One region of the Planococcus alpniumensis genome, then DNA from elsewhere that is predicted to be linked to it. Evidence: riboswitches for the same ligand, from Rfam matches in the RefSeq annotation. Region 1 holds a riboswitch; the other holds the start of a gene.
What was found. A riboswitch is a leader RNA that binds a small molecule or an ion and turns the genes downstream of it on or off. The one in region 1 is predicted to bind FMN.
Positions count from the first base shown of each region.

Region 2: linked by a shared signal. The riboswitch ahead of G3255_RS10210 (ECF transporter S component) and the one ahead of ribD (bifunctional diaminohydroxyphosphoribosylaminopyrimidine deaminase/5-amino-6-(5-phosphoribosylamino)uracil reductase RibD) in region 1 are both predicted to bind FMN.

Region 1 covers NZ_JAAMTH010000001.1:425,787-431,118, forward strand. The annotation lists gene G3255_RS02270 (PaaI family thioesterase) at 66-464, shown strand; gene G3255_RS02275 (MarR family winged helix-turn-helix transcriptional regulator) at 611-1,090, shown strand; gene G3255_RS02280 (ring-cleaving dioxygenase) at 1,087-2,070, shown strand; gene G3255_RS02285 (TIGR04104 family putative zinc finger protein) at 2,224-2,523, shown strand; FMN riboswitch at 2,637-2,767, shown strand; FMN riboswitch at 2,875-3,005, shown strand; gene ribD (bifunctional diaminohydroxyphosphoribosylaminopyrimidine deaminase/5-amino-6-(5-phosphoribosylamino)uracil reductase RibD) at 3,105-4,187, shown strand; gene ribE (riboflavin synthase) at 4,193-4,828, shown strand; gene G3255_RS02300 (bifunctional 3,4-dihydroxy-2-butanone-4-phosphate synthase/GTP cyclohydrolase II) at 4,842-5,332, shown strand, end outside.
Region 2 covers NZ_JAAMTH010000001.1:1,985,246-1,990,577, reverse strand. The annotation lists gene G3255_RS10225 (ATP-binding protein) at 1-70, shown strand, start outside; gene sigX (RNA polymerase sigma factor SigX) at 117-650, shown strand; gene G3255_RS10215 (hypothetical protein) at 640-1,818, shown strand; FMN riboswitch at 1,896-2,031, shown strand; gene G3255_RS10210 (ECF transporter S component) at 2,177-2,758, shown strand; gene G3255_RS10205 (ferredoxin) at 2,816-3,067, opposite strand; gene G3255_RS10200 (YpbB family protein) at 3,174-4,199, shown strand; gene G3255_RS10195 (RecQ family ATP-dependent DNA helicase) at 4,196-5,332, shown strand, end outside.

The DNA of each region.
Region 1 (5,332 bases):
CCCATTCAATTGCCTCAAAAAGGAATGCTATACTAATGGAAGAATAATCAACTGGGGGAGATCGCGTGCAAAACGTACAGGAATATACGCAATTGATCGAGCAGTTCGAGAACGGCCCTTATTTCCAGTTGCTCGGTTTTGAAATCGACCGAGTGGAGTATGGCAAGGCGTCCATGCGCTTGGAGAAAAAACCCGAAAATGACAATATGCAAAATATGCTGCACGGTGGCGCAATCATGTCGGGAATCGATATCGTGATGGGCCTTGCCTCACGGTCGCTCGGAAGCGACGCGGTTTCGACGATTCAAATGGAAGTTCGCTTCATCAAAAGCTTGGCAGAAGGAACGGCCATTTTCCACGCTGAATTGCTGCATCAGACGAACAGTACAGCGATATTGACGGGGCGTGTGGTCAGCGAGCAAGATGAATTACTGGCGTATAGCACCGGCACTTTTAAATTATAAATTTCAAAAGCTCCTTTTCGCATCTAGCGAAAGGGAGCTTTTTGATTGGCTGCAATTGGAAGCGGTTCTCTTGACCCATAAGCGGCTGCTTGTTATAATTACTTTTAATTAAAGATATTTTAATTCGAAATAAAGAGGTGAAATAAATGGAGTTCTCCAACCAGAACCTGAAAGCTGTGACGGTTTTGATTCGCGCCGCGGATGCGGTCCATGACGCCATTAAACGCGACGTTGCGGGATATGGCTTGAACGCGACCGAATTCTCGGTGCTCGAACTGCTCTACCATCAAGGCCGGCAACCGATACAGGCAATTGGCAAGAGAGTGTTGATTGCAAGCAGCAGCATCACCTACGTGGTCGATAAACTTGAGCACAAAGGCTATGTCGAACGGGAAGCGTGCAAAGAAGACCGGCGCGTGACTTATGCCCTTTTGACGGACAATGGCCAGGAATTGATGAAGCGGATTTTCCCTGAACATGAACAGCAAATGGATAAAGTGTTTGCCGGGCTTGGGCAAGAGGAAGTAGCAGAGTTGATCGAGAAGCTGAAAAAAGTCGGCTACGAAGCACAAGACAGTATGGAACCGAAAGATAGAATATTAAAAGACAAGGAGCGGTATGCATGAACGAATTGAAAGGGATCCACCATGTAACGGCGATTACGAGCAGCGCCGAGAAGAACTATGAATTTTTTACGTATGTATTGGGCATGAGATTGGTCAAGAAAACGGTGAACCAAGATGATATCCAAACCTATCACTTGTTTTTCGCCGACGATAAAGGCTCTGCCGGGACGGATATGACTTTCTTTGATTTTCCGGGAATCCCGAAAGGCACTCACGGCACGAACGAAATTTACAAGACGGCTTTCCGTGTGCCGACGGACGAAGCGCTTAGCTATTGGGAAAAACGTTTCGACAAATACGAAGTGCAGCATACGGCCATAACCGAGCAATTCGGCGTCAAAACTTTGTCGTTCGCCGACTTCGATGACCAGCAATATATGCTCGTATCGGACGAGAACAACGAAGGCGTACAAGCCGGCACGCCGTGGCAGCAGGGGCCGGTCCCGCTTGAATTTGCCATCACCGGCCTTGGCCCGATCCATATCCGCATCGGCCAATTCGATTACTTAAAGGAAGTATTGGAAAAAGCAATGCATATGCGCGAGATTGCCAACGAGGGGCAACTTCATTTATTCGAGATGGGCGAAGGCGGCAACGGTGCGCAAGTAATCGTCGAACATAATGCAGAATTGCCATCGGGCCAGCAAGGCTTCGGCACGGTGCATCACGCCGCCTTCCGTGTGGCGGATCGCGAAGCGTTGAATGAATGGATCGGCCATATGCAGGAGATAGGATTCTCGACTTCCGGCTATGTGGACCGCTTCTTCTTTGAATCATTGTACGCACGGGTCGCACCCGGGTTGTTGTTCGAATGGGCAACGGATGGCCCAGGCTTCATGGGCGACGAGCCATATGAAACACTCGGGGAGAAACTCTCTTTGCCGCCGTTCTTGGAACCGAAGCGCGAACAGATTGAAAGCATGGTGCGCCCGATCGATACCGAGCGCAGCACGAAGAAGATCGATAAAGAATACCTATAAGGAAAATTTAGCACTGCTCATAATGGGCAGTGCTTTTTCATGGTGTGGCAAAGAAGAAAGAATGTACAAAAACCTAAAGTAATGGGGCGATTTTGGGAACTTATCCTACTTATGTACGTAAGTATAGATAGTACAAGGAAGGGGAGAAGGGCGATGCCGAAATGCCAAAATTGCGGAACGACGTGGACGTGGGGGCAGACTGTCTGTCGGCTTTTCACACTGGGGGATAGCTTGACCTGCCCAGCTTGCCGGCAAGCGCAATACGTTTCCATGGAATCGCGGAAAAAGACCAGCTTGTTTGTCTTTGCCGCTCCGCTCATCATGTTCATTTCGGTTGCTTTCGGCATTGACCCGTTTGTTTCCCTTGCCTTATTCCTGGCTTCCTTTTTAGTAATCATGGGCATTTACCCATTCTTTATCGAATTGACAGACGAGCGCGGGCCGATGTGGTGACTGGTCGAAAACCGAGTCTGTTTGTAGGGATTGAGTTGGCTGCACGCAAAAAATGAAGATTCTTTTCTGGACAGCCCCTGAAGCTTGCGCTAAACTTACAGATAATCATCTATAGCGTTCTTCGGGGTCGGGTGAAATTCCCAATCGACGGTAACGGAGCAATCCGAAGCCCGTGAGCCTTTCGGGGCAGGATTTGGTGCAAGTCCAAAGCCGACAGTTAAAGTCTGGATGGGAGAAGAACAGTCAAGCAGCCTACTAGCAATCGCTTAGGTTTCTTTGATATGCACTTTCAAGGCCCCTTTCTTTTATGGAAGGGGCCTTTTTTGCATACTGTGGATGATCAACTGAATAGTATTCCTTCGGGGTCGGGTGAAATTCCCAATCGACGGTAACGAAGCAATTCGAAGCCCGTGAGCCTTTCGGGGCAGGATTTGGTGCAAGTCCAAAGCCGACAGTTAAAGTCTGGATGGGAGAAGGAAGAACACGGAAATTATAGAGTTATCTATAGTTCTATTTCCTATTGTCTTCGAACCCATTGGCTAAACAATGGGTTTTTATTTTGTTCTGAAAGGTGTGATCAAGTGGACGACCAGCAAATCATGAAGCAAACACTGGAGCTGGCGCGATCAGCTGCTGGGCAGACGTCCCCCAACCCGCTCGTGGGGTCGGTGATCGTCAAAGATGGCCGCATCATCGGTATGGGCGCGCATCTAAAAGCGGGACAGGCGCATGCAGAAATCCATGCGCTGAATATGGCAGGCAGTGAAGCGCGAGGCGCGGATTTGTATGTGACGCTGGAGCCTTGCAGCCATCATGGCCGGACAGGCCCTTGCGCAGACGCGATCATCCAAGCTGGCATTCGCCGTGTCGTCGTCGCTGTACTGGACCCGAACCCGCTCGTTTCAGGCCAAGGTATCAAAAAGCTTGAAAACGCCGGGGTTATTGTAGAGACCGGCGTCTGCGAGCAGGAAGCTGCAGAGCTGAACCGGATGTTCTTCACCTTTATCCGCAAAAAGCGGCCGTTCGTCACATTGAAGCACGCGATTACGCTGGACGGCAAAATCGCTGTAGACGGCGGCCGTTCGGAGAAAATCACGGGGCCTGAAGTGCAGCGCGATGTCCACCAACTGCGTTTGCTGCACGACGCCATCCTCGTTGGCGCACAGACGGTTGCACTTGATAACCCCCGCTTGACCAATCGGTTTGCCGACTCCCAGAGGCAGCCGATCCGCGTCATCTTGGATCGCCATTTGCGCCTCCCGAAAGAGAGCCACATTATTCAAGTACCTGATGCCCCTACTTGGATTATCGTCGGATCACAAGCCGATATTGACAGCCGCGGCGCATTTCCGGACCATGTACGCATTTTGCAACTGGATACGCCGGATGTGGAAATCGCCGCTGCACTGGAATTGCTTGCCGAGCATAAGGTGTTATCAGTCCTTGTGGAAGGCGGCCAAAAAATCAATACCGCTTTCTTGAAAAGCGGGCAAGTAGACGAAATTGCTACGTATATCGCACCGATTATTCTCGGCGGCGAAGGAACCGTTTCCGTATTCGGTGATCTGCAAACCAGTTCCGTGTCAAACGGCATTCGCTTGGAGACGCAGAAGGTGGAACGCCTCGGAACGGATCTGAAGATCATCTCCACATTAAAGGAGTGACACAAATGTTTACAGGCATTATTGAAGAAACCGGACAACTCGCCGGTATCAAGCGCGGCGCTTCGAGCATGGAAATGACGATCCGAGCAAATGCTGTCCTGGAAGAAACGAAAATCGGCGACAGCATCTCAGTGGAGGGTGTCTGCCTGACGGTGACTTCATTGTCAAGCGGACGTTTCACGGTGGATGTCATGCCGGAAACATTCCACGGCACGACCCTTTCTTCATTGGGCACATCCAGTGCCGTCAATTTGGAACGTGCCATGGCGGCGAATGGTCGTTTCGGCGGGCATCTTGTCGCGGGCCACATCGACGGGGTCGGCAAGATCTTGCGCAAGCGCCCACAGGAAAATGCCATGTATATCGATATAGCGGCGCCTCCTGAATTGCTTGCGCAGTCAATCGTCAAAGGGTCCGTCGCGATTGACGGCATCAGCTTAACTATCTTTGAACTCAGCGAAAATCATTTGACCGTTTCGCTCATCCCACATACAGCGGGAGAAACGACTTTGGGCAGCAAAAAAGTGGGCGATTCGGTCAATCTCGAAACCGATATGTTCGGGAAGTACGTGCAGCGTTTTATGGAGCATGCGCCAAAACAACCGATGAACGCCGATTATTTGCGGCGCCACGGATTTTAAAGGAGCAAAACCGATGCTAAATACAATTGAAGAAGCAGTAAAGGATTTGCAGGCAGGAAAAGTCATTATTCTGGTAGATGACGAATCGAGGGAGAACGAAGGCGATTTTGTCTGTCTTGCAGAACATGCGACGCCTGAGAATATCAATTTCATGGCAACGCACGGCAGGGGGCTCATCTGCACGCCGGTCTCGCCGGATATCGCCTTGCGCCTGAAACTCGACCAAATGGTCAGCCATAATACCGATCACCACGAAACGGCATTTACCGTCAGCATCGACCATAAAGATGCCAAGACGGGCATCAGTGCCTTTGAACGGTCGGACACGATCTTGCAGATGCTCGATACGAAAGCCGTGCCGCAGGATTTCAAACGGCCGGGGCACGTCTTCCCGCTTGTCGCAAAATCGGGCGGCGTTTTCCAGCGCCAAGGCCACACGGAAGCGTCAGTCGATTTGGCACGTCTTAGCGGCAGCGAACCGGCAGCGGTCATTTGTGAAATCAT
Region 2 (5,332 bases), 1.6 Mb from region 1:
AATCCGCGCCGAAAGCAAATTTGGCGAAGGCACTTCGTTTATCTTCACATTGCCGCTGAAGGCGATGTAACTTTTCTGTTGTCGTGACGACTAATCCAAGGAACGGGGGGAGTTGCGTGAATGACTCCGTGTTTCATCGGCTGTACGATCAATATCATCAAGATGTCTTTCAGTTTTTGGTGTATTTAGTGAAGGACCGGCATGTGGCAGAAGATCTGATGCATGAAGTTTATGTGAGGGTGTTGCGCGCTTACGACCGGTTCCAAGGAAAGAGTTCAGAAAAGACCTGGCTCTTTTCAATCGCCAAAAATGTCGCCATCGATCATTTTCGCAAGACGGCAGTGAGGAAAAAGCATTCGATGGATTTTTTTGACTGGGAAACCCAGCAATTGGTATCAACTGAACGAATACCTGAAGAAGTTTCATTGCTCAATGAAGACAAGGTCCGCTTGTACCGAATGCTCGATTTGTGTACAGGTGATCAGAAACTGGTCATCATTATGCGTTATTTCCAAGATCTCTCCATTGCGGAAACTGCTGAAGTCCTGGAGTGGTCGGAAGGCAAAGTCAAAACGACACAGCACCGGGCAATCCGGTCCCTCCGCCAAAAACTACTAGAAGCAGAAGGGGGAGGAGAATATGCCGAATGACAAATGGAACGATGAAGAAATCGAAAATTTGTTGCGCGATTTCCCCAAAATACAAGACAAGCGCCCCAAAGCCGAAGTGTATAAAAAGCTTTCCCATAAAGAACAAACTCCAAGGCAGCCAAAGCGCTGGCTGCCGCTGCTGGTTGCTATCGTCGCATTCCTGAGCATCTCGGTGCTCGTAGCCTCATTGCTGCAGCAGAATGGCACCGACTCTAGCAGCAGTGAGACTGAAAGCAGGGACGCGGAGTCGACGATGGCGACAGATGAAGCTCAGACGGAACAGGCTGAACAAGCGCAAGGAGATAATCAAGAGCCTAACGAGGCAGTAAGTTTGGCTCCGGAAGACCCGCAAATACAGCGGAGCGCAGTTTATGAAAGCGAACTGGAAGATGCACATGTGTTGCGCATTGGGCTTGCTTATCACGGTTATGTTGTGCCGGTCAGTTTCGTCATTCCAACACAACTGACCGATATGGCAGAGCCAACTGCGCTCGAGTTATATGAAACATTCTCCGGGCAAATCGATGAATCCGGGTTGGGTTTTGATGACTATCATCCATATGAAGGCGAGCTCCAGCAAAACGGATCGACCATCAGCCATTTCCTTCCGAATAGCCAAACCTACGATCAAGGTTCAGCTTCCACTTCGCTGTATCTTTACAGCCTGGAGGAAACGTTCATGAATCAACAAGAGATTCGCGTCTTGAATGAAGCTGGCGAGGCGGCGCAATTATCCCATATGGGCACAGTGGAACCACTCGTTCCGGGCGAAAAGGGGCAAAGTTTTTATTTGCTAGAATCGTCTGCAGGTGAAGCTTATTTGGCGCCGGCTTACGGCATGTCGCCTGGGAATGTAAAAGATGCGCTACTGGCGCTTCAGCAATCACCGAATGACGATTACCGTTCGCCGGTTCCTGAAGGGGTCAGCTACCGCGTCGAAGTGGACGGGGCAAACGCCGACTTGATATTTGAAGAGCAATTGGATTTGGAGACACTGGATAAAGCGGCGGCGATGCAGATGATCGAAAGCATGGCGCTCACGGCAGAATCATATGGTTCATCGCTGGCGATATCCAATACTATCCAATCGGAATGGGCAGGCTTCGATTTCTCTAAAGAACTGGAACTGCCAGTTTCGCCCAACCGCATTGACTGGCCAGAAAAATAAAAAAGACCGCAATGTAAGCAGTATGGTTTACATTGCGGTCTTTTTTTTATAAGATTAACTTGTATAAAAAAATATCGATTCATCTTCGGGGCAGGGTGCAATTCCCTACCGGCGGTAATTGGACATCATGGTCCATCAGCCCGCGAGCCGTAAAAAGCAGGATTTGGTGAGATTCCAAAGCCGACAGTATAGTCTGGATGGGAGAAGGTGAAGGTGCGGACGCATGCCGTTTTTTAACAACGGACCGTTTATTCAGTGTGCCTGACTCTCCCTTAAGCGACTCTTGCTTAAGGGATTTTTTAGGGCAGCATGCGCTCCGAACCTTTCTTCTGGTGAATCACGACAAGGAGAGAGGAACATGAAGAACAAGAAATTGCAATCGATGATCGTCATCGGGATGTTGAGCAGCATCTCATTTGTGTTGATGCTATTCAATTTTCCGCTGCCGGCGTTGCCAGCATTTTTGAAAGTGGATTTTAGTGACGTGCCAGCGTTGATCGCTGCGATCACGATGGGGCCAGTAGCTGGCGTCTTGGTAGCATTCTTTAAAAACGTATTGGACTGGATTTTTTCAGGGAGCCCGACTGGCGTGCCTGTAGGGCATATGGCGAATTTTGCGACGAGCCTATTGTTCATTTTGCCGGTCTATGCCATTTACCGTAAAGTTTCCACAAAAAAAGGAATCGCATTCGGGTTAATCATCGGTACATTGACGATGGCAATTGGCATGAGTTTGCTGAATTATTTCGTGTTCTTACCGATGTATACGTATTTCCTGAATATGCCTGAACAGACCGGAAACGCATTCTACACGACCATTGTTCTCGGAATCTTGCCTTTTAACTTGATCAAAGGCTTGGCGCTTACGACCGTCGTCTTGTTGATCTTCGGCAGCATGCATACATGGATAGAAAAACAACGTTCCTATTACTTATCATAAAAAGAAGCGGCTGGAAGATAATTCTTCCGGCCGCTTTTTCTATTGACTATGTTTTGATCAGTCTTCGTATTTAAGTGGATCTCCTTCAAATGGCTTATCTGCAACTTTAATGGAATCGGTCGGGCATCCTTCAAATGCGTCCTCCATATCCTCCATCAGCTCATCTGGCACTTGTTCAGTCCCCGTGTTATCATCAAGAATAACAAAGGCGATGCCCTCATCATCATAATCGTAAATGTCTGGTGCTGCCGCTCCGCAAGCTCCGCATGCGATACACGTATCTTTATCAACAATGGTATATTTAGCCATTCCAGTTCCTCTCCTTTATCTCCGAACAAGTTCAGTTATACTATCGTGTTTATTCTATAGATATTTCGTGATTTTTTCAACCCAAAACCGCCAGGAGGGTAATTCAGTGCGATTCGATGAAGTCGTTTTAGCGATTATGAAAGCGGTAGACGGTCAACGGACCGTTTCTTCCCCTTATCATTTAATTAAAGGAAAGAAATCAGGGCAAACGATTCAGGATATTGGCTATTTTAAGCTGCATCCTTATTTTGCAGTGCTCCCTAAACTGGACAAGCAAGACTATCTAGCGTCCATTGACAGGTTGCAGGCGCAAGGCTTGTTGATTCCGAATGACAACAAGGTCCAGCTCCATGGCTCTGCATTCGCTCTTGAAATTCCACCTGCGCCCTTGAACGGCTGGAAGTACAGGGGCAATGAAAATCGGTTCTTTGCGCGACTATCGTTGGTGGTCCAGACGATGTCCAATTTCATGCAAGGCCAAAAGCGCTTTGATCCAGTCGTCAGCGATGAAACGGTACAGGCGTGGGCCAAGGCTTATTTGAAGCGCATCGACTTTCGTTCATCCGCTGTTCAAAAAGCGTTCAAAAACCAACTCGAAAACAGCTTAGCATTAGCAAAAACAAGCGAAGCCCATAAAGCTATCCTAATGGAGCGGTTGTCGGGGTGTGGTGTCGGTGGGCTCACTTGGGATCAATTGGCCATGGAGCATGGCCTCTTGCCGATAGATGTGAAAATTGCCGCTGTCGAAGCATTGCATGCATGGCTGGACGTTCTTGAAGGCATGGAATATCCCTTGCTCGCGGGTTTGCTTGAAGGCATCATCCAGCAATCCGCTTTGACGGAATCAGCAAAACGAACGCAAAACTTGTCCGAACGAGGATTTTCGCTTCAGCAGATTGCTGAGCTTCGGCAACTGAAAACAAGTACAATCGAGGATCATTTCGTGGAGATGGCGATGAACGATCCAGCGTTCAGCTCTGCGCCCTTTATGGATGAGCGCTTATTTCAATCCATCCATCATATCAGCAAGGAGTTGAAGACGATGCGCTTGCGGGATATCAAAGAACGGTTGCCGGAAGCCAGTTATTTTCAAATCCGGCTGGCGCTAGCGATGAGAGGTGACGTCACATGAATCTTGAAAAGTTATTATACGACGCTTATGGCTACACAGAATTCCGCCCTGGCCAAAAACAAGTGATCGAGCAAGTGCTGGCGGGGCGTGATGTGCTGGCGCTGTTGCCGACCGGAATGGGGAAATCGCTGTGTTACCAGCTGCCCGGGAAAATCTTGCCAGGCGCCATCATTATCGTCTCGCCGCTTTTATCGCTGATGCAAGACCAAGTTGCCCAATTAAAGAAGATGGGAGAAAAATCGGTCATTGCCATCAATTCCTTTATGAAACCGGAAGATCGCGAAAGGGTTTGGAACACGCTCGGCACTTATAAATTCATCTTTATCGCTCCTGAAATGCTTGTACAGCCATATGTACTCGGTAAATTGAATGCACTTGGCATCTCGCTGCTTGTTGCGGACGAAGCACATTGCATTTCTCAATGGGGCTTCGATTTCCGTCCGGACTATTTGCGCATTGCAGAGGTCCTGCCCAAGCTTGGCAATCCACAAACCTTGGCGCTGACCGCAACGGCGACCGATAAAGTAACAGATGAAATTAAGCGTTATTTAAAATTGATTGACCCGTTCGTCTATTCACATCCGATGGACCGAAAGAACATCAGCTACGATATCCGCAAATTCGACAATGACAGCGATAAATTGGAAGAACTATTAAACATAGTGGCGACATATGGAGGACCAGGCATCATTTATGCCGGAACGCGGCGGAAATCGCAGGAATTGGCGGAGCGAATTCTCGCTCTCGGCATACGGGCGGCATTTTATCACGGCGGGATGGAGCAGCAGGACCGAATTTTTGTCCAGCAGCAATTTGCCAATAAGGAGCTGGAGTGGGTATGTGCGACCAATGCGTTCGGCATGGGGGTCCATATTCCCGATATCCGCCAAGTCATCCATTTCCAATTGCCTTCTTCTATAGAAGGATATGTTCAGGAAGTGGGGCGCGCCGGCCGGGATTCTTTGCCTTCACTTGCGACTTTATTGTATGCCGCAGGGGACGAGCGGCTCGTAGAGAGTCTAATCATGGATGATTTGCCTGAAAAACATGAAATTGAACTGATTTATGAGCGGGGCGAAGAAGCAAAACAATTGATCGAGCAGGGGATGATCAGGGAAACGGCGTATCGCATC